DNA from 4 places in the Novosphingobium sp. 9U genome. Region 1 is predicted to be linked to each of the others. Evidence: predicted binding sites of a transcription regulator. Region 1 holds the regulator's gene; each other region holds the start of a gene.
The links. The regulator LexA, encoded in region 1, represses DNA repair genes until DNA is damaged. The targets are predictions, from matches to a motif close to GTTCCNCNCTTGTTCT.

Region 1 (7,953 bases):
CATCCCGACGCCATTCACCGCCACCCGCTACCACTCGCTGATCGTCGAGGACATTCCGGGAAGCCTGCAGGTCAATGCCCGCTCAGACGATGGCCATGTCATGGGCTTTCGCCATGCCGAACTGCCGATCCACGGCGTGCAGTTCCATCCCGAAAGCATCGCCACCGAGCACGGCCACGCCATGCTCGCAAACTTCCTGAAGCTCTGCGGCATCGACGCCAAGCTGCCCGAACGCCTCGACGCATGAGCGTCCTGACCACGCCCACCGTCGCCGAAACCGAAGAGCTGTTCGGGCGCATGCTCGACGGCGACATGCACGATGCCGAGATCACCGAAGTGCTGCTCGGCATGTCGGACCGCAAGGAAACTGCCGAGGACATCGCGGGTGCCGTGCTCGCCATGCGTGCGCGGATGATCCCGGTGGCGGCGCCCGCCAACGCGATCGACGTCTGCGGCACCGGCGGCGATGGCCAGCACAGCCTCAACGTATCAACGGCCGTCGCGATCGTCGTGGCGGCGTGCGGCGTGCCGGTTGCGAAGCACGGCAACCGCGCGGCCTCGTCCAAGGCTGGCGGCGCCGACACGCTGGAAGCACTCGGCCTCGACCTCGACCGCGCCAGCGAGCGAGCGGAGGAGACGCTGGCAGACATGGGCCTGGCGTTCCTGTTCGCGCAAAAGCACCATCCCGCGCTCGCCCGTATCGCTCCGATCCGCAAGGCCATTGGCAAGCGCACCATCTTCAACCTGACCGGTCCGCTCGCCAACCCGGCCGGCGTAACCCGCCAACTCGTCGGCGTCGCCAACCCCGTCTACGTCCCGATCTATCGCGATGCGATGGCGATGGTCGGCACTGGCGCCGCCCTCGTCGTCGGCGGCGAAGAGGGCCTGGATGAGCTCTCGATCGATGGCGCCAGCGTCGTCGCCGCTCTCAATTGTGCCGACGTCGCAACCCGCATCACCCCGGCTGACGCCGGTCTCGCCAGCCACCCGCTGGAGGAACTGCGCGGCGGCGACGCTGCCTACAACGCAGCCGCCCTGCGCCGATTGCTCGATGGCGAGCCCGGCGCCTATCGCGACGCGGTGCTGTTCAACGCCGCCGCCGCGCTGATCCTGGCGGGCGAGGCAAGCGACTGGCGCGATGGTGTCGAGGAGGCCGCCGAGATCATCGACAAAGGGCTCGCCAAGTCGCTGCTCGACTGCTGGATCCAGACCACCTCCAGCTAACCCCAGCATCTCAGCGGAAATATCGATGTCCGACAAGCTTTCCGAAATCTGCGCCACCAAGCGCGAGGAAGTCACGCAGCGGCAAGGTTATGCGACGATCGCCGACCTCGACGCGCGCGCGACCGAGCAGACCGCACCGCGCGGCTTTCGCCGGGCACTTGAGGCCAAGGCCGGTTCAGGCTTCGCTCTGATTGCAGAGATCAAGAAAGCTTCGCCGTCCAAAGGCTTGATCCGCGACGATTTTCGTCCTGCAGAGCACGCGCTCGCCTACCAGCACGGCGGTGCAGCCTGCCTTTCGGTCCTGACCGACGCTCCGTACTTCCAGGGCCATGAAGACTACCTGATGGACGCGCGCGCAGCCTGCGATCTGCCGGTCTTGCGCAAGGACTTCATGATCGATCCCTGGCAGGTCGCCGAGGCTCGATCCATCGGGGCCGACGCGATCCTGATCATCGTCGCGGCGCTCGACGACACGCAAATGGTGGAGATCGAAGCGGCAGCGATCGAGCGTGGCATGGACGTCCTCGTCGAAGTTCACAATGAGAATGAGATGGACCGTGCTAACGGTTTGAAATCGCGCCTCATCGGCGTCAACAATCGCGATCTCAAGCGCTTCGCCACCGATGTCGCCACCACCGAGCGCCTCGCCCCACTCGCGCCCCAAGGCACGCTGCTGGTGAGCGAAAGCGGGATCAACAGCCACGCCGATCTCCAGCGCCTGGCCACCTGCGGCGCCCGCACCTTCCTCGTGGGCGAGAGCCTCATGCGCCAGCCCGATATCGAGGCTGCCACCCGCACCCTGCTGTTCGGCTGAGCTGCGAACGCCCTGTCCTACAGCGACACGCTCTGGCATGAGACCGGCATGACTCGCCTCGACGCCATCGCCTGCCCTGCCGAAGACCTGGAATCGGCGGAAATACTTTGCTTCTGGACACCGGCAATTGCGGCAACTGGCGCATGAGCAAGTCGCTGACCCACATCGACGCCGAAGGCACTGCGCGCATGGTCGACGTCGGCGCCAAGGCTGAAACGCAGCGCCTCGCAGTCGCTTCGGGGCGCATCCGCATGAGCGCCGAGGCGCTTGCCGCCATCCGCGCTGGCGACGCGCCCAAGGGCGATGTGCTGGGCACTGCCCGGATCGCCGGAATCATGGCCGCCAAGCGCACCGGGGATCTCATTCCCATGTGTCACCCTCTGGCGATCGACGCGGTCAATCTCGACTTCGCCTTCGAGGATGACGCCGTGCGCGCGACCGCCACCGTTTCGCTGACGGGTAGGACGGGCGTCGAGATGGAGGCGATCACCGCCGTCACCATCGCGCTCGTCACCGTCTACGACATGGCGAAGGCGCTCGACAAAGCGATGGTAATCGAAGGCGTGCGCCTGATCGAGAAGCGCGGCGGCAAGTCGGGCCACTGGCGCGCACCGTCAGCATGACTCGCGATCCACCGATCCCGCTGGAGGAGGCGCAGGCCCAACTTCTCGCGCTGGCGAGACCTATGCCGATCGAGCGTGTCGATGCCGACAGCGCGCTCGGCCGCTATCTCGCCGAACCGCTCCATGCCCGCCGAACGCAGCCGCCGGTCGCACTGTCCGCGATGGATGGCTATGCCGTGACCGAGGGCGATCTGGCCGGCCCGTGGCAGGTGATCGGCGAGAGTGCTGCGGGACATCCCTTTTCCGGCACTTTTGAGCCGGGCGAGGCGATCCGCATCTCTACCGGAGCGGTGCTGCCGACCGGCGCAGGTGCCGTCATCCTGCAGGAGGATCTCGCACGCGAAGGCGATCGCCTGACGCTTACCGGCGAGCCGCCCAGGCCTGCACACAAGCACATCCGGCCGTGCGGGATGGACTTCTCGGCCGGCGCCGAGGTTCTGCCGGTCGGCACCCGCATCGGCCCGGCGCAGCTCGCCCTGGCGATCAGCGCGGGCCACGCCTATGTCCCCGTCCGGCGGCGTCCCCGCGTCCTGGTTATGGACAGCGGTGACGAGCTGGCGGCCGATCCCGAAGATTGCGGCGCGCACCAAATCCCGGCCAGCAATGGCGCGATGCTTGCTTCGATGGCGCGCTCGGTCGCCTGCGACGTGCGCCGTATCGGCCCGGTACGCGATACCATGGACGCGCTCGCCGCCGCCTTTGCGCAAGGCGACGATGCCGACGTGATCGTCACCAGCGGCGGCGCATCGGTCGGCGACCATGACCTCGTGCGCCCTGCGTTGGAAGCGTGGGGCGCGCAGATCGGCTTCTGGCGCGTCGCGATCAAGCCCGGCAAACCGATCCTCGTGGCGACCCGGGAGGCCGGCGGCCGGCGCCAGATCATCCTGGGGTTGCCCGGCAATCCGGTCTCCAGCCACGTCACTGCGTACTTGTTCATGCTTCCGCTGCTGCGCGCTCTGTTCGGGGCGGCAGCGCCCCTGCCCCGGTCCGTGACGATGCGCCTGGCCGCACCGCTGCCCGCCAACGGCGGACGCCGGGCGTTCCTGCGCGCGGTCTGGGCCGACGATCTCGTTACCCCGCAGCAACTGCAGGACAGCAGCGCGCTGGCGTCGCTCGCGGCCAGCAATGTCCTTATCGATCGACCCGCAAATGCCGAGCCGGCGGCGGCTGGGGACGCCGTCCGGGCGTACTGGCTCGAAAATGGCGGGACGGCTTGACGACACCATTTTTGTTGCTTAATTGTTCGCCAATTGTTCACGAGAAGAACGCCTGAGGAGGCGGCGGACATGTTGACACGTAAGCAGCACGAATTGCTCCGGTTCATCCAGGTCCGCCTTGAGGAGACGGGCATCTCTCCCAGCTTCGAGGAGATGAAGGAGGCGCTGGATCTCAAGTCCAAGTCGGGCGTACACCGCCTGATCTCCGCACTGGAGGAACGCGGCTTCATCCGGCGCCTGCCCAACCGGGCGCGGGCGCTCGAAGTGCTCAAGCAGCCAGAAAATTTGGGTGCTCGCCCGCCGGCGCCACGTGCTGCTGCGAATACCACCGCCGCGAACAGCAACGATGCGGCGCGGCCGCGTGCGGCGGCTCCGCAGCCTGCGAACGATGTGATAGAGATTCCACTCCACGGCCGCATCGCTGCCGGTGTTCCGATCGAAGCGCTTGAGGGGCAGACCACCCTACCCGTTCCTGCCGCCTTGCTGGGTGCCGGTGAGCACTACGCACTGGAGGTTTCGGGCGATTCTATGATCGAAGCGGGCATCCTGGACGGTGACTTTGCTTTGGTGAAGCGCACCAGCACTGCACGCGATGGCGAGATCGTGGTCGCGCTCGTGCATGGCGAGGAAGCGACGCTCAAGTACTTGCGGCGCGAGAACGGGATGGTGTGCCTCGATCCCGCGAACGCCGCGTATGAGCCGCAGATCTACCGCACCGGTGACGTCGAGGTTCAGGGCAAGCTCGCCGGGCTGCTGCGCCGCTACAACTGAGTGGTGCGCTGATCTCCGGGTCAGCCCGGCGGTTTGGCCGGCGATGCTGGTGTGGCAGTCGGGCGAGGTCGCTTAGGCCTGTCCTCGACCACGCGCCACCAGCCATGATCGCCTTCGCCCTCGGCTACGGTGCGGACATGCGGCGCGCTCAAGTCGATGGCGAGGCCGCCTGTGCGGGCCAGCAGATTGCGATCGGCCTTGAGCCAGCGAGGCTGGCAACTGCGCGGAAGCCAACGATCCGCGACGACCAGGTCGACCCGCTCGCAGACCGCCGCCAGGGATCGTTCGGGGAGCACACCGTGCCCGAGTGTTAGCAACAGCCGCCATTCGCGGCCGCCCCGGGCTACCACAATCACGCAAGCATCGGAATTGCACCGCGCGCCCGGCCATGACGAAATGAGGACAGGCGCGCCGCTCATCCCAGCGATCTCGGTCAGGTTGTCGCGTACGAAGTCGCTCCTGGTCTCGCGCAAAATGTACAGGGTGGTGCCGTCGCCGGACATCAGACCGACATGCCGGCCATCCGAGGACACCAGCACATCGGCGGGGCGAGCGGCAAGCAGCAGGGCCACGCCGGCGCAAACAGGAAGCAGCCCAAGCCAGCGCACCTTGCTGCTCCACAATCCCAGCCAGAGTGCCCCGGCCACGAACAGCGCGAGCGCTTCACCGCCGAATGCCGGCATCACGGTCACCGACCCGGGCCTGCTCGCAACCCAGTGCGCGATGCCGGTCAGCAAGGCTACCGATTGGCTCGCGATCCACCATGCCGGTGCGCCCAGACCGACGACGTCGAGTACCAGCGCACCGAGCACCGCGGGCATGATCACCAGCGTCGTCAACGGGATGGCGACGATGTTGGCCAAAGCGCCGTAGAGTCCCGCGCGATGAAAATGGTACAAGCCGATCGGCATCAACGCCAACTCAATGACGACACCGGTGAGCAGCAGAATCGCGAGATGACGAAGTGCCCGCAGCAGCAGGCTCTCCTCGCGGGGCGCGATGAACGCGCGGATCGGTGCCGCACCCGACAGGGCGACGATCGCCAGAACCGCGGCAAAGCTCATCTGAAAGCTGGGTCCGATCACCGCCTCGGGCCATAGGAGCAGCACGAGGAAGGCCGCTATCGCCAGCATCCGCAGCGACAGCGCCTCACGGCCGAGCGCCAATGCGGCGAGGACGAGCAAGGCGCCGATGCAGGATCGCACGGTGGGGACTTGAGAGCCGCTGACGAGCGTGTAGCCAAGGCCAGCCAGGGCGCCGAACCCGGCAGCGATGACCGGCAAGCGCACGCGCAAGGTCAGCCATGGCCATAGTGCAAGCAGCCGCAGCGCAACGAAGTACACAGCGCCGATTACTGCGCTGACATGGAGCCCACTGATGGAGAGCAGATGCGCAAGGCCAGAGTCGCGCATCGCCTCTGTGTCCCCATCCGTGATCCCGCCCATGTCGCCAGTGACCAGCGCCGCGGCAATGCCCGCCTCGCTTGCATCGAGGCGAGCCCGCACATGCTCGTTCAGTGCGCTTTGCACTCCGCTCAGCCACACACCACCGCGTCCGCGCTCCAGCACGATCGGAGGTGATAGCGCAGACCCGGTCGCCGCCAGCCCGCTGAACCAGGCCGTGCGCGCGAAGTTGTAGCCGCCTGGCAGCATCGGCGCCGCGGGTGGTACCAAGCGCGCCCGAACCTGGACCAAAGCACCGGCGCGCAAAGGCCGCCCACCCGAACCCTGGTTATCGGACAGGTTCAAGCGAACGCGGATTGCGCGCGCCGTCTCAGGCTCCCGTGCTGCGAGGATGATGCGTGTGCGCTGCTGCGCAGGCTGCGGCTCCACTGCCAGGATCCGCCCTGTCAGCGTCGATACCATGGGCCGGGCAATCGGCTGAGCGCCCACGAGATGCGAGCGCATCCACACCGAACCACACCCGGCGGCGAGTACCAAAGGCACGATGATCCCGGCCGACCTCAGGTAAGGATAGTTGCCGCTGGATCGGAGGATTGCAGCGCAAGTCGCCGAGACAGCGAGGCAAAGCGCGAGCAGCGCCAACCACTGCCCGGCATGCGGGAGAGCGAACCAGAGGACGATCCCGCTGCCGAATGCCACCGCGAGCCACGGCGCGCGGTCGAACTGCGCGCCGCCAAGAAATTGCTCGATGGACTGCAAGGGCCTCGACAACCGCGCCGCACTGTTCCATGGCCGATGTTGCAATGCAGCGTTCTCCGGAGCGCCTTGGGGCAGGATATCTTGACGCGCGGCTCCGCTGGCCATGGCGCGCATTGGACAGGAAGGATCGAGTGATGGCAAGCGGCAGCGTAACGCAGGCCACGCCAGGCGGAAACGCCGGCGCCCGGCCGGTCGTCACGCGGTTTGCGCCCTCACCGACGGGTTACCTCCATATCGGCGGAGCTCGCACGGCGCTGTTCAACTGGCTCTATGCTCGTCATCATGGCGGCAAGTACCTCCTGCGCATTGAAGACACCGACCGCGCACGATCGACCGAGCCGGCGATCGGCGCCATCTTCGACGGCCTGAGCTGGCTCGGCCTCGACGGTGACGAGCCTGCGACCTTCCAGTTCGCCCGCTCCGCCCGCCATGCCGAAGTCGCGCACAAGCTGATCGAGGCCGGCCAGGCCTATCGCTGCTACATGACGCAAGAGGAGCTCGCCGCTCACCGTGCCAAGGCGCAGGAGGAGCGGCGGCCGTTCCGATTGCTCAGCGCATGGCGTGATGCCGACGCTGCCGAATACCCGTCCGATGCCCCCTATGTCGTGCGCGTCAAGGCTCCTCGGGATGGCGAAACCGTCATCGACGATCTGGTCCAAGGCCGCGTTACCGTCCGCAACGAAGAGATCGACGACTTCGTCCTGCTGCGCTCTGACGGTACCCCCACGTACATGCTGGCGGTGGTGGTGGATGATCACGACATGGGCGTGACCCACGTGATCCGGGGCGACGACCACCTCAACAACGCGTTCCGCCAATTGGCGATCATCGATGCGATGAGCGCCATCGAAGGCTGGGAGCGGCCGGTCTATGGGCATGTGCCGCTGATCCATGGATCGGACGGAGCAAAGCTTTCCAAGCGCCATGGAGCGCTGGGCGTCGACAGTTACCGTGACGACCTGGGCATCCTGCCCGAAGCCTTGTTTAACTACCTGCTGCGGCTTGGCTGGGGACATGGCGACGACGAGATCATCGCCCGCGAGCAGGCCGTCGAGTGGTTCGATATGGCCGACGTCGGCAAGTCGCCCTCCCGCTTCGATCTGGTCAAGCTCCAGAACCTCAATGGTCACTACATGCGCGAG
Region 2 (7,953 bases), 150 kb from region 1:
TCGAGGGTGAATACCATGTCAGAACGGGACCGGGCCGCAAGCCCACCGGTGAAGTCATTCGGTCCTATTACCCGCGCATAGTCGAGGCCGAACTCGTAGAGCGCGCACGAGCGGCGATCAGGACGCGGATGGGTAGTGGTGGGGCTAAGTCTGGTGAGGCGCAAAACCTTTTCGGCGGTATCGCCTCCTGCTCCGTCTGTAAGGGCAGCGTGGGGCGCACGCTCACGGGAAACGGGCGCGGGAGGCGCTATGCCTACCTCGAATGCAGGAACGCCCGCTATGGCATTTGTAAGGCCAAAGGGAAGATACGCTACGATCACGTCGAAGCGTCTGTGCTTGAGAAGCTTCTTCATCTGGCGCTTGATGACACACACTTCATCGCCCCCGATGATGTTGCGCCACTGGCTTCGCGGCTGGCGAATGCTCGCAAACGTGCTGAAGAACTCACTCAGGAAGCCGCTAACCTTATTGCAGTATTGCGGAAGCTACCGGAAAGCGCCGCAACGTTGACGGCCTTGGCCGACATAGAGGCAGAGAAAGCCGCCACCGTTGCCGAGATATCGAAGGCCGAGATCGAACTTGATATCGCACGCGGCAAGGTGTCGCCGGGTGAGCACCTGATCCGAGTGAACGACGTGCGCGATTTGCTCACCGCCGAAGACGATGAGGCACGGTTCGCGGCACGGCTTCGAGTGAAAGCTGCCTTTCAAAACCTGATTGACGGGATCGAGTTCGATCCGCTTCGGGGCGTTGCGACGGTCAGATTGGTGAGCGGATTGGGCGCGATGCATATCACTTCGGACGGTCGGGCGGGCTTTCTCGATCTCGTGCGTGAAGGCCGCGACTACTCCGACACTCCCCTCGCCAAGGACTTCATTCGCCGTCGCGATGCGAAAAAGCCGCGAGCGCGGTAGAGCCTTCATTCGCTTGCACCACAGGACATAACTGAAGCGGCAGCATCATCTGACGAGCGTCTCGACAAGGCGGATCGGGAGCGTCGAGGTGCGAGTAGACCAGCGTGGCAAGCTCATCGGCGGCACGCTCCCGTAAACGCTCATCTGGCGCGGTCAGGCCAGCGCGACACCATCCGGGTGACTCTAAGAGTAGAAGCTCTGCGATGCGTTCTTGGCTGATGATCATGCGAATCCCCGTTCGACCTGATTAGAACATAACGGGAACGATTCAAACCCTCTAACAGCTTCGTTAAAAACGCATCGGATCGCGGGATCGCGGGTTGAAGGGATGACAGAACGTGCAAACGGCTCTGTTCATGAGGTGCGATGATGGACGAGCAGACAACCAAACAGGTCAAGATATTTGCGGAAGCTGGTGCGCTAAAGTCGGCACTTTTCGTGTCGGCGCTCGCACAGTTGCGGCAATTCCCTTGGAGCAGGATGCTCGCTGGCACGATAACGGCTTTGGCAGCAGCGAAGGCCACCCTTCCCCTACTTGTTAGGTAGCCTCATGATCTCCGCTCAAGCTGCCGTCACATCACTCCAGTCGATGCCGATGGCAACCGCGATCTCGGCGAGGTTAGAGGCAGTGCCGAGCGCGGCCTTTGCACCCATTCGCCGACCTTCGATCCGCGAGCCGATCATCGTCCATTGCTCGACCATCGCCATGACTTCGTGCGCCAGCGCGGCAACGGTCATGTCACGAGCGCTCGCTTCAGCCGATAGGAATGGGACAGCAGAGGAGTTATCGGCGATGTAGGCCCGCGCTTCCGCTGCCTTCGTGGTATAAGTTAGCATCTGCGCCGCCCCATCGCTGACAAAGCGTAGACGGACCATCTCGGCGGCGCGATCCACCTGCTTGGCGGCAAGAGCTTTGATCATCTCAATATCGAGATCAGCCCCCCGCAGCGCCCCTTGCGGGACTACCATCGTGGCGAGTCCGTCGTCGAGAACTTGGATTGCGGCAGAGCCCTCGGGCCCTTGTCCGCGCCATTTTACATCACCCGAAGCGTTGTCGAAAACTACATAATATTCCATTGTCCATTTAGGTGTCCAACTTAACGCTTAAATTCTTTAATGATGATTGTGCAGTCGATGAATCCGGGACCATCTTGGCTGGTTCCGTCCTGCCGGGTATCAAAAACGACGGTGACCGGAGATGAAGACCCACCAGCAAGGCGAGTTAGACTGTAGGTGTTCGACTGGTTATTTTTACCCAAGCGAATGCCTCCCGCAATCATATAATTGCCGATATAAAGATCGCCAAGTGCCCGTATCGATGTCCCTGCCGGAACATCGGCGATGCCCGATATCGTGACTTCCAGCAAAGACTCTGCGCTTCTTGGCTGATGGGACAGAGAAAACGATATTGGGAAGTTGCCGGAGCTTGTCATGGTGCTGGCGGCAGTGATGCCATTCTGCTGGATAGCTCCCGTAAGAACACTACCGCTGACAAGCACATTTCCAGAGACAGAAAGATCACCGATGATGTCCACACCAGAGGCGAGGTTCCCATTATTGTCGTAGGCATACACAGTAAGCTGAGCCCTGCCGTTTCCGGCAGTGGCCTCCTTGGACCATCTCGCGCCGCTCACCCGATCGAGCGCCGTCGCCGCGACTTGCTCGACAGTATTAAGCCGTGAGGTTTGCCCACCAGTCGTGGCCTCAAGATTATCCAGCCGTTGCGCTACAGCTTGGTTCGCGCTGGCAGCGGCTTCCTCGACTTGGCTGATCCTCGCGCTGGCATCGTTGGCGTATGACGCTGATAGTGACGCGCTTGTAGATGCCTGCGACGCCTTTTCAGTCGCAACGGCAGCCGCACCGGACGCAGTTGAGGCGGAGTTCTCTGCGTCGCCCGCCCGAATGCTCGCTGTGTTGGCGTGACCGGATGCCGCCGAGGCGTAGCTGCCCGCCTCACCAGCCTTGATCTCCGCATTGGAGTAGCTCGTGCTTGCCGCATCGGCAAAATCCTTAGCGCGACGCTCGGCTGTGATGTCTTCAATCCGAATGGATCGCCAGTTTACCCCGTGATCGCTCGCGTCCCATGGTCCATCCGACTGGAGGAAAGGTCGGGCGGCGACAGCACCCTGTGGCACGACGATTTCGCCGGAAAAATCAGCATAGCCCGCGTAGGGACCGCCCGCTGGGACCAGCGGATAGCGATGGCTACCATCAGGCATGAGACACTGAAGGCCAGCGCGTCCGATATAGGCTCCAAACGCGGCGGCATTACCAGAAACACGGAAGCGTCGATCCGACCAGTCGCCGGGGATGAACTCACCTTCGAAGACGTCACGGTTGGTTTGTTGCAGGACATAGAAGCCGCCCGCGCCGTCATCTCGTAGAACCTGTGCTTGTCCGTCCCACGAGCCACGGCCACGCTCGTCAAAGGCGCTACGGCCCACAATGTTATTGGTTGCACGTCCAGCCGCATCAAGGGCGAAGGTAGAAGCTCGCACCTGAGAAGTCTGTGCCGCCGATGCAGCGATTCCTGCATCATTGGCTTTTGCCGATGCTGTGCCCGCCGACGTGTTCGCAGCCGATGCGGCATTCTCAGCAGTTGTCCGGGCACTGGCGGCAAGATTGGCTTGCTCGCTTGCGGTCGCTGCCGAACCCGAAGCGTTGGCAGCAAAGGTGCTCGCCTGATTGCGGAAAGTCTCAGCCTGCCCCGCCTGAGTGAAGGAGCTTTGGTAAGCGCCCTCTGCCGCACTGCGAGCCGCGTCCGCGTTCTGCGCCGCTGTCTGCGCGTTCGCATCATGTTGTGCCGCTGAACTGGCGCTTGCTGCGGCAGATGCGGTAGTCCCATACACGCCAACAAGATCATTGATCGAACTCGTGAGCGAAGTCGTTAGGGTATTGATGCCGCCAATCGCCGCATGAGCTTGCTCGATCCGCTGAACGACCAAGTTGCCGGTGCTGGTCCCCACCACGGTATCGCCGGGTGCGCCAACCGTAGCGTTATCCTCGGGCTTCTTGTCACCGTAGACGCCGTTCCAGCTATTGAGATTGTTCGTGCTGGTGATGACATCGGAATTCGACCACGGCCCACGAACACCATTGTCCATGACATAGCGGGCACGAACATTGATCGCCGCGCCGCCGACTTCCGCGCTGAACAGATAGGTGCCCGTGTTCTCGATCCTGCCGCCCTGCTCCGTCCAGACATTGGAAGTCGCGAGCTTGGTGTTGATCTCAACTTCCGAGACGCGCGCGGACGTTGATGGCGTCCAAGTCACTTGAACAAAGGATGTCGTTACTCCGTTCGCGCCTTCCTGATTGAGCGTCGAAAGCGAGAGGCCCATCACGACTTCCGCAAGGGCAGGATCATATTCTTCGTTCAGCAGGTTCGCGGGTGGCGGTGTATACTCCTGTGAGTCCCACGCATAGATTTCACTATCGTCTTCGCGCAGCGACATCTGGAAGATCAGATCATGAGCTTCGCTCTGGCTGATGACGCGAAAGCGCTTGTTGTTCCAGCCATGGCGCGGGTGGGAAAGGGTGACGATATCGCCGACTTGGACCGCAAAAGCTCTTGGGCCGAACACACCTGTGAAGATGCCACCCCACTTCTCTGCATAGAGTCTTTGCTTGCTGATACGCTGGCAGGCTTCCGCGCTGTCGATAAGTCCGTAATCGATGCTGAGAGTTCGCGGGATATTGTCGAACATGGGATCAACTTCGATCCGCCCCCAATCTGCGAGCGTGTAGAGAGTCGAAGGATCGGCGAAGCGTCCCTTGATGATGTTAAATCGTTCGCGTGAGGTCGGCGATGGATTCCAGTTGTCGGTGCCGATCAAGTCATCATCGCTGAACGCGAACGGCACTGATAGCGTGTCGTCGTAGCCGCCAATCAAGTTGAACACGCCACCGGTATCGACCAGCACCGTGCTGCCCATCGTGGCGCAGATGGCGTTCACAACTGTCTCGTGGCTATCGCCGGTCGAGAAGATGCCATCTACGAGATACTTTGGCGTGGTTCCCCCAGCTTTGAGCGTCACCGGCTCTTCGCAAAGGTTGGCGTAGCGGATGAAGCTGGCGAAATCGATCTTCTCGGGCGGCAGGCCCCATCCCCAAGCGAGCTTCCCATTGATCCTGTAGCCGATGAGATATGTGATTAGCGCCAGCGCGGGATTGCGCCCGATGTCCACGCCACCGACTGTGAACGCCCACGTCGATTGATCACCGACGCGCATCGTGCCGCTACCGCCGCGCGTGCTGTCGCGGCGCGGATCATATACGAGACAACCATCAACGACGGTGGTGATGCGCGACGGCAAGCCATCAGGGAAAACCTTGGCCTTGTCCGTGCGGAAGGTGATGACCGAATATGCGCAGCCGACGAACGTGGAGGTGCTCGACCAGTAAGCCCCGGACCCGACCGCACGACCATTGCTCGGCGTGCCTTCCAAACACGTCGAGAGTTCGACGATACCGCTGGCGTATTTGCCGGTGACGCTCGCACCGTTGTGGCTCAACTCGTTGTTGAGGTAGACGGATCGAACCGCGCTAATCTTATGGCTGGCGTTTGCGACGACGAGGGAGAGGCGGTCCTTGTCCTTCCCCCAAGTCTCTTTGAAGCGGACATCCTGACCGGCGCTCGTGCGTCCAAAGACGATCTTGCGCGGAGCGGTCGTGTCGATGTTGAGGTTGAGCCGGTCAGCTCGGCTCTGGCTCGCTTTCGGAACCGGGAGCAGCAAACTCGATGCTGCCGCCAATGCCATCGAAATTCCGATGCTGACGAGCGTGCTCGATATTGCTGCCGCAGTGACGGTAATCCCGGCACTTGCCGCCGCAGTCGCGAGGAATGCGCCGATCTGCGGAGCAAAGACGACCATCGCGACGGCGGCGGCGACGATCAGGACGGTTTTGACAACCTTCGACACCTTAGTGGCCCACGAGCCAACAGCGGTCACATAACAGGGTTGGCCACGGGATCAGCCCTTCCCGGCTCTTGGTGATATCGTCGGGCGCAAGAGGCTGACCGAAGTCGTCGAGCGCGCCGACAAACAAGCTCATCGACCCCGCACAGATGCCGAGCGAGCCCTTGTGCATCACCACATCGCCACGCTTGCCGAAGGCGACGTGACGGTGCCGACCAAGGCACGCAGAGACTGTCTTCAAGAGTGTCCCGGCACCGTGCTCGCGAAGAACTACAGCGGCAGACTTAGCATTCGTGTAAGTGCCGCGAAGTTCGGCGGCGAAGTCGTGCCCCGTAATGCGCTGGACGGCACTCGCAGCGAAAAGTGTGCAGTCATGAATTCCATACTCGAACTTCTTCTCAGCGCACGTGTCGAGGTAGGTGCGAAGCCTGTCTTCCCAATCTTCGTATCTTTCGAGTTTAGTCTTGCCCATCGACTATTTAGCCGATGCGTGCTCCATCATTCCGAAGCTTGTCTGCCGCCATATCCATAGCCGATGGAAGCACTTGCGGATGAAACCTTACCCGGCTGCGCGTTCATGCTTGATGCCATGTAGTCTTGCGACGTGTCCGTGGCATCGAACCGCTTTTGATCACTGTAGGTGCTTTGCGTCGTGCTCGATGCCGCCGCTGCGTAAGCTTCAATCGTAAGTTTGAATGTCTGCCCGTCAGCGCCGTTCGAGACTTCAAGGTTGTCCATTTGTCCTGAACGGATGCGCTTGAACAGCCACTGCGAAGGTGTGCCGATGCCGGGTTTGGAGATCATGACCGCGCGCCAGATGGTGGCTGGTCGTGCCATATACTCGGCCTCGTAGACGGCAGCATTGGCGAGCGCCTGCGGAACAGAGTCGGGGATCGCCAGCGTCATCTCGAAAGCTTCCGAGCCGCTATAGCTATAGGCGTTTTCGCCCACCTCAGCGACGATACCTTGCGCGATGGGAAAGAAGGTCTTTCCGTTGAGCAGTGTGTCAGCGTTACCATTGACACTGATGGCGAAGCTACCTGACCAAACGCAGATGGTCTCACTGGCGAAGTCGAGCCGCGCCATCAGGGCGGTTTGAATGCCGCTCTTGGACAGAGCGTCGAGCCATGCCTGATCGATACCGGGGCGCATTACAGCGCCTCCACAGCCACAAGGGTCGAGAACTCCGGCGCTCGGTCGAAGTCCACCTGATAGCCGGTCCCACTCTCAGCCATCATCAGGCGGAAGATGCCACGCGGGTTGGATGTGTTGATCGTCGTGCCAACTGGCTTGCCCGCGCCTAGCGGAGGATTGAATTCGACCACCGCCCTCCCCTGACCATCTGCCGTGGCGGCCACTACGCTCAAGCGGACAAGCTGGTCAGCGATGCTGACAAACTGTCCCAGTAGTAGACCAGTCGGGGCGTTAGCTGCGAAGCCCGCAATGCTCACGATGTTCGACATCGGGAAGGCACCCGCAGCGAGGGTCAGCGTGCGAGGGATCGCCACCACACCTGTGTTGGGGCTGTAGAAGAACGTTCCCGTAGAGCCGTTCAACGAGTCGAGCCACGCGCTGTGCGCCATCGCCTTGTTAGGCGACATTCTCGGGAAGTTAAGTTCGAGCGCCCAATACGAGTAATTATTTACGACGCTGGTAGCGCCACTGTATGGTGACGCTTGAACCGATTGTTTGTTGACTAGCGCAAGGCGCTCGCTTGAAGGCGTAGCGGGTGTAAAGTTGATAGGATAGTTTGGCACGAACTATTTAGTGCCGCAGCTTTCGCTTGCCTTATTTCACCCCTGCTTGCCTTATTTCAGAATATAAATATGGCGGAGAGAACTGCTGCGGCGGTATACTCTCTCAAGATAATACCACCACCCGGAGTTACCATGAAGCGGATGCCGGGACCGCGAAGCTGCCTCGGGGTGATTGATTTCCTTGGAGGTGTAGTAGGTGGAACGGCGCGAGTGTCGAGCGCAGGCGGGAAGCCCCAACCAGTGACACCACTACGGGCGACTAGCGTTGGCCGTAGATGCAAATGACGGGCGCTCTATCCACGCTGATAACGCCCGGTTCCAAGATCGTCAGAGTTAACGGCGGCGGCTTGGGGCGATCCACCA
Region 3 (7,953 bases), 390 kb from region 1:
CTAGTTGAATCGTCAACAATGACTGACTTCGACCTCATCTTCGCCCTGCTCAGCCTGCTGCTCGGCCTCTCGATCGCCGAGCTGCTGAGTGGTTTTGCGCGCATCCTGCGGCTGCAGGCGCGGCAGCGGGCGGCGGCGAAGGGGGCGCTCAGGGTCAACGATGCCGACGATGCGCCGCCGCCGGTGCGGGTGGGGCTGCTGGTTCCGCTGCTCGGGGCCTTCGTGCTGCTCGACCAGCTCTCGTTCTTCACCGCCGCCTATGCCTATCGCAACGCGATCCCGGCCAACATGTTCTGGCTGCTGGCGATCACCCTGGTGGTGGGCGGCTACTACGTCGTTGCCACGCTGATCTTTCCCGAGGAGCCGGGCGACTGGCCCGACTTTGACCGCTACTACGACGAGCACAATCGCGTGGTGCTGGGCTTCGCGCTGTTCACGCAAGGGGCGCAGCTGCTGATGAACGCGCTGGTGCCCCGCGCCGAAAAGGGCGTGCTCGACACCGCACCGACACCGCCGGCGCTGCTGGCGTTCATGCTGGTGCTGGTCTTCGCCACCTTCCCGCTGCTGATCGCGACTTATCGCGCGCGCAACCGGCGCACCAATGCGGTGCTGCTCGGCACCCTCGTCGGCCAGCGCCTGCTGATCGCCGCGCTCAGCCTGTGGCTTGCGCCCAAGGGGATGGCGTAGAGCTCTGCGCTGCGGCGATCACACGGAGCGTCGCTCGCTTCGATTTCTGGGAGCGCGAGGGCGATGGCCCTCGCATCTTCCTGTTTGTCTCCGCGTCTACGTGAACCGTCCTTCTCCGGCGTTCGCACGAGAGGGCGCGGCATGGCGGAACCGGTCCCGGATCAAGTCCGGGACGACGGGCTCGGCTAGTCCGCGTTCACTCTGCCCTTCTCCAACAACGGCTTCAAATACCGCCCGGTAAAGCTTGCCGGGTTGGCCGCGACCTGCTCGGGCGTGCCGGTGGCGACGATCTCGCCGCCGCGGACGCCGCCTTCGGGGCCGAGGTCGATGATCCAGTCGGCCACCTTGATGACGTCGAGGTTGTGCTCGATCACCACCACCGAGTTGCCTTGGTCCACGAGGCGCTGGAGCACTTCGAGGAGCTTGCGCACGTCCTCGAAGTGCAGGCCGGTGGTCGGCTCGTCGAGGATGTAGAGCGTCTGCCCGGTGGAGCGGCGGGCGAGCTCCTTGGCGAGCTTCACGCGCTGCGCCTCGCCGCCCGACAGCGTGGTCGCCTGCTGGCCGACCTTGACGTAGCCCAGGCCCACTTCGTTCAGCATGTGCATGCGGTCGCGGATCGGGGGGACGGCCTTGAAGAACTCCTCGGCATCCTCGATCGTCATGTCGAGCACGTCGGCGATGGACTTGTCCTTGAACTTCACCTCCAGCGTCTCGCGGTTGTAGCGCTTTCCGTGGCACTCCTCGCACGTGACGTAGACGTCGGGCAGGAAGTGCATCTCGATCTTGATCAGGCCGTCGCCCTGGCACGCCTCGCAGCGGCCGCCCTTGACGTTGAAGCTGAAGCGCCCCGGCTTGTAGCCGCGCGCGGCGCTTTCGGGCAGGCCGGCGAACCAGTCGCGGATGATGGTGAAGGCGCCGGTGTAAGTCGCCGGGTTGGAGCGCGGGGTACGGCCGATCGGCGACTGGTCGATCTCGATGACCTTGTCGCAGTTCTCCAGCCCGGTGATCCTGTCGTGCGCGCCCGCGATCACCCGCGCGCCGTTGAGCTGACGCGAGGCGCCGGCCTGCAGCGTGTCGATGGTGAGCGAGCTCTTGCCAGAGCCCGACACGCCGGTGACGCAGCAGAAGGTGCCGAGCGGGAACTTGGCGGTCACCCCCTTGAGGTTGTTGGCGCGCGCGTTCTCGACGGTGACGAACTTCTTGTTGCCCTTGCGGCGCTTGGCCGGGACCTCGATCTCGCGCGTGCCGTTGAGGTAGGCGGCGGTGAGGCTGGTCTTGCTTTTCAGCACCTGCTTGAGCGTGCCTTCGGCCACCACCTCGCCGCCGTGGACGCCGGCGCCGGGGCCGAGGTCGACGATGTAGTCGGCGGCGCGGATCGCGTCCTCGTCATGCTCGACGACGATGACGGTGTTGCCCAGGTCGCGCAGGCGCTTGAGGGTGGCGAGCAGCATGTCGTTGTCGCGCTGGTGCAGGCCGATCGAGGGTTCGTCGAGCACGTAGAGCACGCCCGAGAGCCCCGAGCCGATCTGGCTGGCGAGGCGGATGCGCTGGCTCTCGCCGCCACTGAGAGTGCCGCTGGTGCGGTCGAGGTTCAGGTAGTCCAGCCCGACGTTGTTGAGGAAGCCCAGCCGCTCGTTGATCTCCTTGAGGATGGCCTTGGCGATCTGGCTCTGCTGCGGGGTGAGCTTGGCGTCCAGTTCGCCGAACCAGGCGTGCGCGTCCGACACCGAGAGGCGCGCGGCGGTGGCGATGTCGCTCTGCGCGATCTTCACCGACAGCGCCTCGGGCTTGAGGCGCTTGCCGTGGCAGGTCTCGCACGGCTGCGCGGTCTGGAACTTGCCCAGCTCCTCGCGCATCCAGGCGCTGTCGGTCTGGAGCATGCGGCGGTTGAGGTTGCCGATCACGCCCTCGAACGCCTTGTTGACGGTGTAGCTCTTGCGCCCGTCCTTGAAGGTGAGCGGGACGGCCTTGCCCTTGGTGCCGAACAGGATGGCGTCGCGGTGTTCCTCGGGCAGGTCCTCCCACTTGGTCTCCAGCTTGAAGCCGAAATGCTCGGCGAGACTGGTGAGGACCTGCATGTAGTAGGGGCTAGGCGGGTTCGACTTGGCCCAGGGCACCACCGCGCCCTGCTTGAGGCTGAGGCCTTCGTTGGGGACCACCAGCTGGGGATCGAACAGCAGCTTCTCGCCCAGGCCGTCGCAGGCCGGACACGCGCCTTGCGGGGCGTTGAAGGAGAACAGGCGCGGCTCGATCTCCTCGATGGTGAAGCCGCTGACGGGGCAGGCGAACTTCTCGGAGAAGACGATGCGGTTGGGGGGGAGGCCGGCGCCTTTCAGCGCAGTGCCCTCGCCCCCTTCGCGGCCGGGCACGTTGCCGTCGGCCAGGTCGATGTAGGCCAGCCCCTCGGCCAGCTTGAGCGCCTGCTCGAACGAGTCCGCCAAGCGCGTCTGTATCCCGTCCTTCACGGCAATGCGGTCGATCACCACTTCGATGTCGTGCTTGTACTTCTTGTCGAGCGCGGGCGCGTCCTCGATCTGGTACATTTCGCCATCAACGCGGACGCGGGCGTAGCCGGCGCGCTGCCATTCGAGCAGTTCCTTGCGGTACTCACCCTTGCGACCGCGCACGACCGGCGCCAGCAGGTAGGCGCGCGTGCCCTCGGGCAGCGCCATCACGCGATCCACCATGTTGGAGACCGTCTGCGCCTCGATCGGCAGGCCGGTCGCGGGCGAATACGGAACTCCCACCCGCGCCCACAGCAGGCGCATATAGTCCCAGATCTCGGTCACCGTGGCGACGGTCGAGCGCGGGTTGCGGCTGGTGGTCTTCTGCTCGATCGAGATCGCGGGGCTCAAGCCGTCGATGTGCTCGACATCGGGCTTCTGCATCATCTCGAGGAACTGGCGCGCATAGGCGCTCAAGCTCTCGACATAGCGACGCTGACCTTCCGCATAGATCGTGTCGAACGCCAGGCTCGACTTGCCCGAGCCCGACAGCCCGGTGATGACGATCAGCTTGTCGCGCGGCAGCGCGATGTCCACGCCCTTGAGGTTATGCTCGCGCGCGCCGCGCACGGTGATGTGGGTCAAGCTCATGCGGGAAGTCTGTTCCAGATTTGTTCGCGCCGATCAAGCGGGGCGGCGGTCCGGGGCAGTAGATGGGGTGCGTTCGGCTCATCGCAATGGCTTTGCGGAGCGCCCCGTTTGCAGGCATGTTCCTGCCACAACCAACGGGGATCGCGGGGAAAAGACATGAGGATCGGGGCCTGGCTCTGCGCGGCAAGCGCCGCAGCGACGATGCTGCCGCAAGGCGCGCTGGCGGACAATCCGCATGATCCGACGATGACCCCCGAGGCGATCGCGCGCGACCGTGAGACGATCCGCAAGATGAACCTCGATCAGCTCGCCTACGTCCGGCAACGGGACGCGCGCTATGCGGGTGGCTGGCAAGATTATGCTGAAGCACGGCCTGAGCGGCGCCTTAAGGAAGCAGACGATTATGGTGCGCGCAGCCAGGCCTATGCGCAGGACTTAGCCCGTTATCGCGAAGAACGCCGGCGCTATGATCGTGAGATGGCGCAGTGGGAGCAGGATCGCGCAGCCTGCCCGACGGGGTACGACTGCGGGTACTGAGCGTGGTTGAGGTGCGCTCGTAGCGACTCGTAAGTACTCAGGTGACCTGCGGTCTTGGTTGGTGCGCTTCCACAAGCTGAGCCCTAGCGGTGTGGATTGAGGCCGCTTGTTTGCGGCTGAGCCAGTGCGAGCTGGACCTGTACGGACCAATCGGGCGCGATCCCTTCCATGCCAAAAGCGCAAGCCTGTCAAGGGCTCCAGCGATCGCGCGGCTTTACTTGCCGCCGACCCGGCATCGGCCAATTGGACGACATCGCCTCCGCCTTCCGAGCAGCAATCGCTCTGGGACGAGGTAAGCAAGGTTGTCCTGCCATCCCACACGCAGCTAGGATGACCCCATGAACCACAAGTTGCTTCTCGCCGCCGCCCTTCTTGCCACCTCCCTGCCCGCACACGCCAAGGTCACCGTCGATCCTGCGCGCATCACGCGCGATGTGAAGACGCTCGCATCCGATGCGTTCGAAGGCCGCGCGCCCGGCACCAAGGGCGAGGAGCGCACGATCGGCTACCTGATCGCGCGCATGCAAGAGGCGGGGCTGGAGCCCGGCGGACCCGACGGCCAGTGGCTGCAGACCGTGCCGCTGCTGCACACCACGTTGGGCCAGGGGACGATGCGCTTCGGCGGCACGCCGGTCACGCCTGGCAAGGAAATCTATGTCTCCACCCTGCGCCCTGACGATGCCGCGCGGATCGACAAGGCACCGCTGGTCTTCGTCGGCTACGGAGTCTCTGCGCCTGAGCGCCAGTGGGACGACTTCAAGGGCCAGGACCTGAAAGGCAAGGTCGCGGTCATCCTGATCAACGACCCCGACTTCGCCGCCACGCCGGGCGACGCCGTCGCCGGCAAGTTCGGCGGGCGGACGATGACCTACTACGGCCGCTGGACCTACAAGTTCGAGGAAGCCGCCCGCCGCGGCGCGATCGGCGCGCTGATCGTCCACGACACGCCCGGTGCCGGCTATGGCTGGAACGTCGTAACCAGCCCGCGCGGTGAGAACTACGACATCGTCCGCAAGCCCGAGGACCTGACCAGCCTGCGCCTGCAAGGCTGGATCGAGGGCGGCGCGGCGCAGGCGCTGTTCACGCGCGCCGGGCTCGACCTGACGACGCTGCGCAAGGCCGCAGGCCGCGCCGACTTCCGGCCGGTCGAACTCAAGGGCGTCACCTTCAGCGCTGACGTGCCCGTCACCCACGAAGAGATCGCCAGCCACAACGTGCTCGGGCGTATCCCCGGCGCCAAGCGGGCCGACGAAGTAGTCTCGCTCGGCGCGCATTGGGACGCTTACGGCAAGGGCGCGCCCGATGCGCAAGGCCGCGTGTACCGGGCCGGCGCCAACGACGACGCGCTCGGCATCGGCGGCTTGCTGGAGATCGCCCGCGCCCTGAAGGCCGGGCCCGCGCCGGATCGCAGCGTCGTCTTCGCGTTCTGGACGGCGGAAGAGCGCGGGCTGCTCGGCAGCGAGTTCTATGCCGCTAATCCGATCTATCCGATGGAAAAGACGGTCGCCAACCTCGCCATCGACATCCTGCAGACGGCGGGCGCGGCGAACGACGTGGTGCTGGTCGGCCAGGGTCAGGACACGCTGGAAGACGACATGGCGCGCATCGCCAAGGCACAAGGGCGCACCGTCACGCCCGAGAGCCTGCCCGAGCGCGGGCTGTTCTACCGTGCGGACCACTTCTCCTTTGCCAAGCGCGGCGTGCCGGTGCTGCTGCAGATGGGCATCGCCGGCGCCTCCGACCTCAAGCAAGGCGGCCGGGCGGCGGGGCAGGCGTGGATCGATCGCTACACCGGCCAGTGCTACCACCAGGCTTGCGACGCCTGGGACGCCAGCTGGAACCTCGCCGGCGCGGTGCAGGACATCGAGCTGGTCGGGACCATGGCGCAGGAGCTGTCGAACTCGACCGGCTGGCCCGAGTGGAAGGCAGGGTCAGAGTTCAAGGCGGTGCGGGACCGGAGTGCCGGCGTGCGGCGGTGAGGGTCCTGCCCCTCCACCACTCGCTGCGCGAGCGGTCCCCCACCCCGAGCGGGCTCGGGGAGGATTTGGATAGGCACTCGCTTGATCCTCCCCCAGCTAGTATCGCGGAGGGGGAGCGCCAGCCGCAGGCTGGTGGTGGAGGGGCACTGCGCACCCTCGCCATCCTGACCGCCCTCGCCCTCTCCGCCTGCGGCGGTCACTACCGCCCCGTCAGTGACACCCCGGTTCGCATCGGCGCGCCTTACAAGGTGCGCGGCACGACCTACACGCCCGCGGCGCAGCCGGGCTACGACATGCTCGGCTATGCCTCATGGTACGGCAGCGAAAGCGGCAACCGCGTAGCAAACGGCGAGAAGTTCCGGCCCGCCTGGATCACGGGGGCCCACACCACCCTGCCCCTGCCCAGCTATGTCGAAGTGACCTCGCTCGACACTGGACGTCGCATCCTGGTGCGCGTCAACGACCGCGGACCGTTCGTGGCGCGCGGGCGCATCTTGGACTTGTCGCGCGGAGCAGCCGAACTTCTCGGCATGCGGGCCAAGGGGCAGGCGGCGGTGCGGGTGCGCGTCGCCGATCCCTCGCAGGCCGACCGCGCCGCTCTGCGCAAGGGCAAACCGGCCCGCGCGCTCGATCCGCTGCCGCCGCGGGTGCTGCAGGCCCTGCGCGATCGGTTCGTCTCAGGCGTCGGCGCGCTCTGACGCGCAGGCCGGAACTCCCGCTCGAGCTCGTGTGTTGGATGTGGAAACACGAGGAGAGAACCATGAGCCAGACCGACCAGCAAAAGCCCTCGATCGGCGCCGAGATCCCGTTTCGCCGCGACCAGATCGACAAGAAGACCGGATCGCTGGTGTTCGACCGCCATCTGGACGAGGCAACCGCGAGCGTGCCCGAACAGTCCCCCACCGACGACATGCCTAAGGGCGACAACCCGCTCAAGCGCGGCCAGGTGACCTGACGCACGCGCCGGCGCCGGGTCTCAGGCCAGCAGCGCCTTCCAGGTGCCGGCGCTCACCACGCCATCGGGCGTGAGCCTGCGCGACTTCTGGAAGGCGGCCACCGCGGCCTTGGTTCCGGGTCCGAACTCGCCATCCGGCTCCAGCTTGAGCAGGATCTGCAGCAGCTTTACGTCCTCGCCCTTATTACCTTGACGCAGCGGCGGGCGGCTGCGCTCGGCAGGCGTTACCGCAGGTGACTTGCCCGGCTTTGCAGCGTGCTTATCGGCAGGCTTGGCCGCCGGTGCAGAGAGCAGCAGCTCCCAGGTCTGCCGCCCGACGATGCCGTCCGCGTACATGCCCGCCTTCTTCTGCGCCGCCATGACCTTGGACTTGGTGCCCGGCCCGAAGTCGCCGTCGGGCACCTGCCCCAGCAGTTCCTGGAGGTGCATGACGTCCTGCCCGGTGTCGCCGATCTTGAGCAGCGGCATCGGGTTCTCGGTCCGCGCGCCGCCGCTGGCGAACAGCGCATAAGCGTCCGCCATCTTCCGGTCGTAGGCGTTCGCGGCGTAGGAAGCGCCGTTGTATCCGCGCGCAAAGCCGGCCCAGTCACGCCGGATCAGCTCGTCGTCCAGCTTGCAGGTCTTGATGAACGCGACGAACCCGGCCAGCTGCGCCGGCTCGCCCGAGACCATCGCCTTGACGAAGCTCTCCACTTTGGCG
Region 4 (7,953 bases), 270 kb from region 1:
GCAATTCGCGGCGCGCGAGCGAGACCTGCCAGCCATCGAACTGGATCGTGTCGGGCCCGCGGCCCTCCTGCAGGCCGTCCCCGGTGACACTATCGAGCGCGTTGTTGCCCCGACGCAGGACCGCGCTGACCCGCGCCGCCAGCTCGCGCGTGCTGAACGGCTTGACCAGGTAATCGTCGGCGCCCAGCTCCAGGCCCAGGACGCGGTCCTCCTCGCTGCTGCGCGCGCTGACGAAGATGATCGGCATGTCGCTCTCGCGTCGCAGCCGGCGGAACAGGTCCAGGCCGCTGGTGCCGGGCAGCATGATGTCCATGACGATCAGGTCGACGCTGGTCTCACGCAAGGTGATCCACATCTCGGCGCCGGTCGCTGCGGTGAGAACGTGAAAGCCGCTTTGCCGCAGCGCGCGCGCCGTCAGCGTGCGCAGCGCGCCGTCGTCCTCGACGAGCAGAATGGTTTGCGGTGAAGTCATCGTATCGTGATTATGCCTTTGGCGCCGCGGAAGGTTCTAGCCATGCGCTGCCTGGCTTCCAAGCAGATTGGACCTGGCTTGCAAGCAGACCGTCTGGTGCGGCATGGCGCCGCACCAGACAGGCATCTTCCATCGTGTTTTCGGAATTATCGGGTGAATCAGCGCGGCGCCGTCTCGTCAGCTGTGGCGAGCTCCGCCCGACGCCTTTCCAGAGCGCGCGCTTCCTGCTTCTTGGCGACATGATGGCGGCAGGCGCGGCCCTTGCTGGGATCAGGATGGCAGACTGCAGGCGCGGCGCTGGTCCTGCCAGCATCGGCACGGGCCGGAAGGCTCGGGTGGCCCTTAGACGCGCGGACGGTGTCTTGCGCATAGCTGGCAGTCGGCAGCAGAGCCGTCGCGGGGGTGGACAAGCTGGCGAGGGCAAGCAGCGTAGCGGTGATCATGTGCGTCTCCAATGTCATGAAATGATGCAGCAAACATTGGTGCGGCTACGTGTCGCCACGCCTGCCTTCACGTGACGAAATGTTGCCCGAGGGGCTTGCGGGCAACATAAGTTTAGGACCAGATCCTCTTACGTCTTCCGCCCTCAAGCGAGGAGGAGCTGCAGATTACTCATCAAGGTCTACCGGCACACTCCGCGGGCGAACGGCCGCTGCGCCTGGTCGAGATGGAGGTGATCGGCATGCGCGGCGTTGTAATCGGGCGACAACACGGTCGCGAACTCACCGCAGGCGGCATCGCGCACTTGGTGGAGGAAGGCCGCAGCTGGCCCCTCGCCCGTCCATTCGCGGCGCACCGCGATGCGGCGCCCATTGTCGAGCTTGAAGGCAGCCACGTCGATCGCATTGCCGGTGGCGTGCTCGCTCCAGCTTCCGTTCCTGCCGCCACCGATGCGGCGGCAGTTGTTGGTGCCATAGTGTTCCACAGCGACCACGCGAGCGCTCAGGATTTGCTTGGCGGCAGGTTGAACGCCGTGGCGTAGCCAGCGCACGAGTGCGGCGTCGATGGCACAAGTGGCCTGCGCGCCGGCGGGTCGCAGCGCCAGGCCGGGAGCGGCACCATCCGCAAGCGCATTGGCAGCGCCGAGCACCTGACGATCCTCACGCCGGCACGACCCCTCCCCGGTGGGATCGAGCCGGGTGAAGGCAACTCCACTGCGCCGGAGGAAAGCGCGGCACTCCTGAGGATCGCTGCGGACCGCGGCAATCTTGCGTGTCGTGACCCAGCTGCCTGGCGCATCGGCCAGGCGCAAGGGCGCCCAGGGATCGTAGGCCGGGTGATCGCGAAGCCAGAGGCGCCCGCCGGCTAGGGCGGCGATCAGCACTAGTCCGGCAAGCAGCCAGCGATCGAGGGCAAAGCGCATGCGCGATCAAGTCACCGGGCGCGGTTTGGCTGCGGGGATGGCCGGAGGGGCAGCGGGCTCAATGGAAATCGCGCGACTTGGGGATCACGCGCACGTCGCGGGGATGTCCTTGATGGAAACCGCACTCGCGATTGCCCGGTCCGGGCGGCGTCCACTGATCGTACTCGATCGGCTTGAACGGATCGTCCTTCCCGGTGCGCAGATCATCGCGTGGCCCCCATTTGCTGGGCAGCGGGTTGTTGCAGTGATCGGCCCGAGCGACCGTGGTCGGCAGCAGGTCCTCGGACAGGCGGTGCAGTTCGTGCGTGGCGTCGGTCATGTGCGCGGCGATGACGTGGATCACCTCGTCGTCGTACTCGACCCGGCCGCGCACCTCCATCAATCGCGCGCCCATGACGACGCGGCGCTGCTTCTCCTTGAGGTCGGGCCAGACCACCAGGTTCACGACGCCGGTCTCGTCCTCCAGGGTGATGAAGCACACGCCCTTGGCGCTGCCCGGCCGCTGCCGGATCAGCACCACGCCCGCGACTTGCACCATGGAGCGGAACTTGCGGCTGCGCAGGTCGCAGGCCCGCACGAAGCCGCGATCGGCGAGGCTTGCGCGCAGGAATGCGAGTGGATGCGCCTTCAAGCTGAGCCGCTGGGTCTGGTAGTCCGCCACCACTTCCTCGCTCAGCGGCATGGCTGGCAATCGGGTGAGCGCCCTCTCCGCCCCCTCGTCCCGTGCTGCGGCCGCAGCGAACAGCGGCAAGTCGGGCGCGGCGATCAAGCTGCGTGCGTCCCACAAGGCTTGCCGGCGCGACAGGTTCATGGACCCGAACGCATCTGCCGCGGCCAACCGCTCGATCAACGCCGGCGAGATTCCCGCCCGCTCGCGCAGCTCGCCCACGTCGCGGAACGGACCGCCCTCCGCCCGCGCCGTGACGATCCGCGCGGCGGCGGCTTCGGGAAAGCCGTCGATCTGGCGCAGGCCCAAACGAAGCGCGATGTGCTTGTCCAATCTTCCTTGATCCTCCCCTGCAAGGGGAGGGGGACCGCCAGCGTAGCTGGTGGTGGAGGGGTGTAACCCTCGCGGTTGAGCACTCGACTGGCGGTTACACCCCTCCGTTAGCCGCTGCGCGGCTGCCACCTCCCCTTGCAGGGGAGGATCTGACCTACCCTCCAGCGTGCAGTCCCAATCGCTGCCATTCACGTCGGCCGGCAGCACCGCCACCCCATGCTCCTTCACATCGCGCACGATCTGCGCCGGCGCATAGAAGCCCATCGGCTGCGAATTCAGCAGCGCGCAGCCGAACGCGGCGGGAAAGTGGCACTTCAGCCAGCTGGAGACATAGACCAGATGCGCGAAGCTGGCGGCGTGGCTCTCGGGAAAGCCATATTCGCCAAATCCCTTGATCTGGTTGAAACAACGCTCTGAAAAGTCGGGATCGTAGCCCCGCTCGATCATCCTTCCGACCATCCGCTCCTGCAACTTGTCGACCATGCCGCGCGAACGGAATGTCGCCATCGCCTTGCGCAACAGGTTGGCCTCCGTGCTCGAGAACTTGGCGGCATCAAGCGCGATCTTCATCGCCTGCTCCTGGAAAATCGGCACGCCCAGCGTGCGGCCCAGGATCGATGAAAGCTCGTCAGGAGGCCCATGCTGTGGTGACGGCGCAGGGATCACCACCTGCTCGCCCCCGCGCCGCCGCTTGAGATAGGGATGCACCATGTCCCCCTGGATCGGACCTGGCCGCACGATCGCGACCTGAATGACCAGGTCGTAGAACTCGCGCGGGCGCAGGCGCGGCAGCATGTTCATCTGTGCCCGGCTCTCCACCTGGAACACGCCCAGCGAGTCCCCCTTCTGGAGCATCGCGTAGACTTCAGGATCCTCACGCGGGACTGTGGCGAGCGTCAGGCTCTGGTTATGATGGCTCTCCAGCAAATCGAGGCACTTGGCTATGCAGGTCAGCATGCCCAAGGCCAGTACGTCGACCTTCAGGATGCCCAATTCATTGATGTCGTCCTTGTCCCACTCGATGAAGCTGCGATCCGGCATGGCGCCATTGCCGATCGGCACGCTTTCGAGCAGCGGACCTTTGGTGAGGATGAAGCCGCCGACATGCTGGCTAAGATGCCGGGGCATGCCAATCATTTGCTCCGTAAGCTTCAGTACGCGGCGTAGGGTCGGATCAGTTGCATCCATGCCGGTTTCGGTCACGTGCTTGTCGCCGATCTCCTTGCCCCAGCCGCCCCATACCGTGCGCGCCAAGGCAGCTGTGACATCCTCGGTCAGCCCCATGGCCTTGCCGACCTCGCGAATGGCCATGCGCGGGCGATAGTGAATGACGGTGGCGCACAAGCCAGCCCGATCGCGGCCATAGCGTTCGTAGATGTGCTGGATGACCTCCTCACGCCGCTCGTGCTCGAAATCTATGTCGATATCGGGTGGTTCGTTCCGGTCTGCGGAGATGAAGCGTTCGAACAGCAGCGAATGCTGCGCGGGATCGACGGACGTTATCTCCAGACAATAACAGACAGCCGAATTCGCAGCCGATCCTCTGCCTTGGCACAATATAGGGGGATCGCATTTTCTGGCAAAATCAACGATCTCCTTGATCGTCAGGAAGTATCTTGCCAGCTTCATCTGAGCGATCAAGGCAAGTTCCTTGACCAACGAGTCCGTTACGGCCTCAGGTGTGCCGGCGGGGTAGCGGCGAGCAGCACCTTCCCAAGTGAGCTTTGTCAAATAGGCTTGCGGATCGAGACCCTCCGGGCAGATCTCCTCGGGGTATTCGTATTGCAACTCCGTCAGACAGAAGCTGCAAGCATCGGCCAATTCGCGTGCCGCAAGGATGGCGTGGGGCCACCGGGCAAAAAGTTGTACCATCTCTTCGGGAGATTTAAGATGCCGTTCGGCATTAGGTTCAAGCAGCCAACCTGCTTGTGCCACCGTGGTCTTGTGACGGATGGCCGTCATCACATCCTGAAGCGGCCGACGTTCAGGTTCGTGATATAGCACGTCATTGGTGGCCAGTATGCAAAGCCCGTTGGCACGCGCCAGGGCGTCTAGTGTTTCAATACGAACAAGATCGTCGCCCGTGTGGACGTAGGATGCCGCGATGTGGCGCATCGTGGGTAATGACACGGCAAGATGTGCCACAAGTTCATCAAAGGCCAAGGTTTTGAGCTGGCGCCTGGGCAGATGTTCGGCGTCTCTGTCAGCGGAGATTGGGACCACGTTGCTAAGAACGTGAAGTTCATGCCTCGCTTGCAGATCACGCGGGGGCATCAGGATAAGGTGCAAGCCTTCCGAGTGCTCTGAGAGCATATCCAACGTGATCTCACAGACACCCTTATCTTGCCATCCTCCAGACAGCGTTCCCATGCGACCCGCTGATATCAATCGACTTAAACGGCCGTAGGCGGCACGATCGGACGGATAGGCGAGGAAGGCGAGACCTTCGACGGTTTCTATGCGGCAGCCGATTACCGGGCGGCGCTTGTATTTCACGGCTTCGGAATGGATGCGCACGACACCCGCCATCGAATTCACGTCAGCGATGCCGATTGCATCGTAGCCGAGCTGCAGAGCCCGCTCGACCAGCTGCGCGGCATCGGAAGCGCCACGCAGGAACGAGAAGCAACTTGCGATGCCCAACTCCACGAACGGTGCACGCTCTGGTGGCCCGACAGTGTCGGGATCGATGGCAATACGACGGCGGTCAGGGGTTAGCGGGGCTTCGGGCATGATCGATCAACGGAATTTCAGGAATGATCGTTCCTGATATGTTCTGTTGATGGTCGAGGCTAGAGCGGGAGAGGCTGCTTATCCACAAGCACTACGGAGGTGATTGAAGAGGTAGCAGGCCACGTCGTCCCGGGCTTGACCCGGGACCGGTTTAGCCATGTCGCGACCTCGCGCCAGGCCGCTTTCGCGCAAGTTCGCGAGATCTTGGAACCGGTCCCGGGGCGAACCCGGGACGACCTTGGCCGAAGCGGCCCTACTCCGCCAAGCCAGCCCAGACGCTCTTGATGCGTTCGAAGAAGCCCTTCGATCCGGGGCATTCGTCGCCCGTCTCGGTGTCCTGCAGCTCGCGCAGGAGTTCCTTCTGGCGCGCCGAAAGCTTGGTGGGGGTCTCGACCGAGATCTCGATCACCATGTCACCCCGACCGCGGCCCTGGAGCACCGGCATGCCGGCGCCGCGCTTGCGCAGCTGCTTGCCTGACTGGATGCCGGCGGGGATGTCGATCGCCAGGCGCTCACCGTCAATGCCGGGGATCTCGATATCGCCGCCGAGTGCCGCCGTCGTGAAGGTGATCGGCACGCGCGTGACCAGCGTTGTGCCGTCCCGCTCGAACACGGCATGGCGCTTGACGTGGAGGAAGATGTAGAGGTCGCCCGGAGGTGCGCCGAACGGTCCGGCCTCACCCTTGCCCGACAGGCGGATGCGCGTGCCGGAATCCACGCCGGGCGGAATGTCGACCTCCAGCGTCTGCGGTTTGTCGACGCGGCCTTCGCCCCGGCAGACGCGGCAGGGCTTCTCGATCACCTCACCGCGGCCATGGCACGTGGGACAGGTGCGCTCGACCACGAAGAAGCCCTGTTGAGCGCGGACCTTGCCGTGGCCGCCGCACATGGTGCAGCGGCGCGAGCCCGTGCCGGGCTCCGCACCGGAGCCATGGCACGGATCGCATACGGCCGAGACTTCGATCTCGATTTCCGTCTTCTTTCCATGGAATGCCTCTTCGAGGCTGATCTCCATGTCGTAGCGTAAGTCGGCGCCGCGACGCGCCTGCTGGCGGCCACCGCCGCCAAAAGCCTGGCCGAAGATGGACTCGAAGATGTCGCCGATATCGCCGAAGTCGCCCTGCCCGCCGCCGCCGGGTCCGCCGTTCTGGAACGCCGCATGGCCGTAGCGATCGTAGGCCGCGCGCTTCTGCGGGTCCTTGAGGCAATCGTAGGCGACGCTGATCATCTTGAAGCGGGTCTCCGCTTCCTTGTCGCCCGGGTTCTTGTCCGGGTGCCACTTCATGGCGAGCTTGCGGTACGACGACTTGATCGTCTTGTCGTCGGCCGTGCGCTCGCACTCGAGCAGTTCGTAGAAATCGATTTCAGTTGCTGACACGTGTGTTCACCCCACCTGAAACACTAACCGCCGCCGGCGCGTATTGCACCAGCGGCGGCCAGGGTTTTCATCAGGTTATCAGCCCTTGTTCTCGTCCACTTCCGAGAACTCGGCATCGACCACGTCATCGTCGCCACCGGCGCGCGCCGCTGCCGCTTCGGCGGCCGGCGAAGCAGCAGAAGCCTGCTCCTTCTCGTAGATCGCCTGGCCCAGCTTCATCGCCACTTCGGTCAGCGCCTGCGACTTGGCCGTGATCTCGGCGGTGTCGCCGCCCTCGATCGCAGTCTTGGTCGACGCAATCGCCGCCTCGATCTCGGACTTCAGCGAAGCGTCGATCTTGTCGCCATGCTCAGACAGCTGCTGCTCGGTCGCATGGACGAGACTGTCGGCGTTGTTCTTCGCCTCGGCACCCTCGCGGCGCTTCTTGTCCTCTTCGGCGAACTTCTCCGCGTCACGGACCATCTGGTCGATGTCGCTGTCCGAGAGACCACCCGAAGCCTGGATGCGGATCTGCTGCTCCTTGCCCGTCCCCTTGTCCTTGGCGGACACGTTGACGATGCCGTTGGCGTCGATGTCGAAGGTCACCTCGATCTGCGGCACGCCGCGACGCGCCGGCGGGATGCCGACGAGGTCGAACTGGCCCAGGATCTTGTTGTCCGCCGCCATCTCGCGCTCGCCCTGGAACACGCGGATCGTCACCGCCTGCTGGTTATCCTCGGCGGTCGAGTAGACCTGGCTCTTCTTGGTCGGGATCGTCGTGTTGCGGTCGATCATCTTGGTCATGATGCCGCCCAGCGTCTCGATGCCCAGCGAAAGCGGGGTCACGTCGAGCAGCAGCACGTCCTTGACGTCGCCCTGGAGCACGCCGGCCTGAATCGCGGCACCCATCGCGACCACCTCATCGGGGTTCACACCGGTGTGCGGGTCCTTGCCGAAGAAGTCCTTCACGACTTCGCGGACCTTAGGCATGCGGGTCATGCCGCCGACCAGCACGACATCGTCGATGT

Region 2: the regulator LexA is predicted to act here: its motif matches at 1,164-1,179, upstream of GV044_RS06235 (DUF6771 family protein).
Region 3: the regulator LexA is predicted to act here: its motif matches at 3,794-3,809, upstream of uvrA (excinuclease ABC subunit UvrA).
Region 4: the regulator LexA is predicted to act here: its motif matches at 5,598-5,613, upstream of GV044_RS05635 (error-prone DNA polymerase).

The regions. Positions count from the first base shown of each region.
Region 1 covers NZ_LR732469.1:1,510,438-1,518,390, forward strand. Annotated here, with positions in the region: gene GV044_RS06965 (aminodeoxychorismate/anthranilate synthase component II) at 1-247, shown strand, start outside; gene trpD (anthranilate phosphoribosyltransferase) at 244-1,224, shown strand; gene trpC (indole-3-glycerol phosphate synthase TrpC) at 1,250-2,038, shown strand; gene moaC (cyclic pyranopterin monophosphate synthase MoaC) at 2,182-2,661, shown strand; gene glp (gephyrin-like molybdotransferase Glp) at 2,658-3,878, shown strand; gene lexA (transcriptional repressor LexA) at 3,948-4,649, shown strand; gene GV044_RS06995 (ComEC/Rec2 family competence protein) at 4,670-6,916, opposite strand; gene gltX (glutamate--tRNA ligase) at 6,946-7,953, shown strand, end outside.
Region 2 covers NZ_LR732469.1:1,364,505-1,372,457, forward strand. Annotated here, with positions in the region: gene GV044_RS06230 (recombinase family protein) at 1-914, shown strand, start outside; gene GV044_RS06235 (DUF6771 family protein) at 874-1,140, opposite strand; gene GV044_RS06240 (hypothetical protein) at 1,476-1,808, opposite strand; gene GV044_RS06245 (hypothetical protein) at 2,012-5,836, opposite strand; gene GV044_RS06250 (hypothetical protein) at 5,838-6,305, opposite strand; gene GV044_RS06255 (hypothetical protein) at 6,332-6,985, opposite strand; gene GV044_RS06260 (hypothetical protein) at 6,985-7,416, opposite strand.
Region 3 covers NZ_LR732469.1:1,122,582-1,130,534, reverse strand. Annotated here, with positions in the region: gene GV044_RS05140 (hypothetical protein) at 19-687, shown strand; gene uvrA (excinuclease ABC subunit UvrA) at 873-3,782, opposite strand; gene GV044_RS05130 (hypothetical protein) at 3,939-4,319, shown strand; gene GV044_RS05125 (M28 family metallopeptidase) at 4,658-6,298, shown strand; gene GV044_RS05120 (septal ring lytic transglycosylase RlpA family protein) at 6,445-6,996, shown strand; gene GV044_RS05115 (hypothetical protein) at 7,059-7,253, shown strand; gene GV044_RS05110 (N-acetylmuramidase domain-containing protein) at 7,275-7,953, opposite strand, start outside.
Region 4 covers NZ_LR732469.1:1,241,124-1,249,076, reverse strand. Annotated here, with positions in the region: gene GV044_RS05650 (response regulator transcription factor) at 1-472, opposite strand, end outside; gene GV044_RS05645 (hypothetical protein) at 631-915, opposite strand; gene GV044_RS05640 (extensin family protein) at 1,095-1,835, opposite strand; gene GV044_RS05635 (error-prone DNA polymerase) at 1,894-5,568, opposite strand; gene dnaJ (molecular chaperone DnaJ) at 5,822-6,946, opposite strand; gene dnaK (molecular chaperone DnaK) at 7,025-7,953, opposite strand, start outside.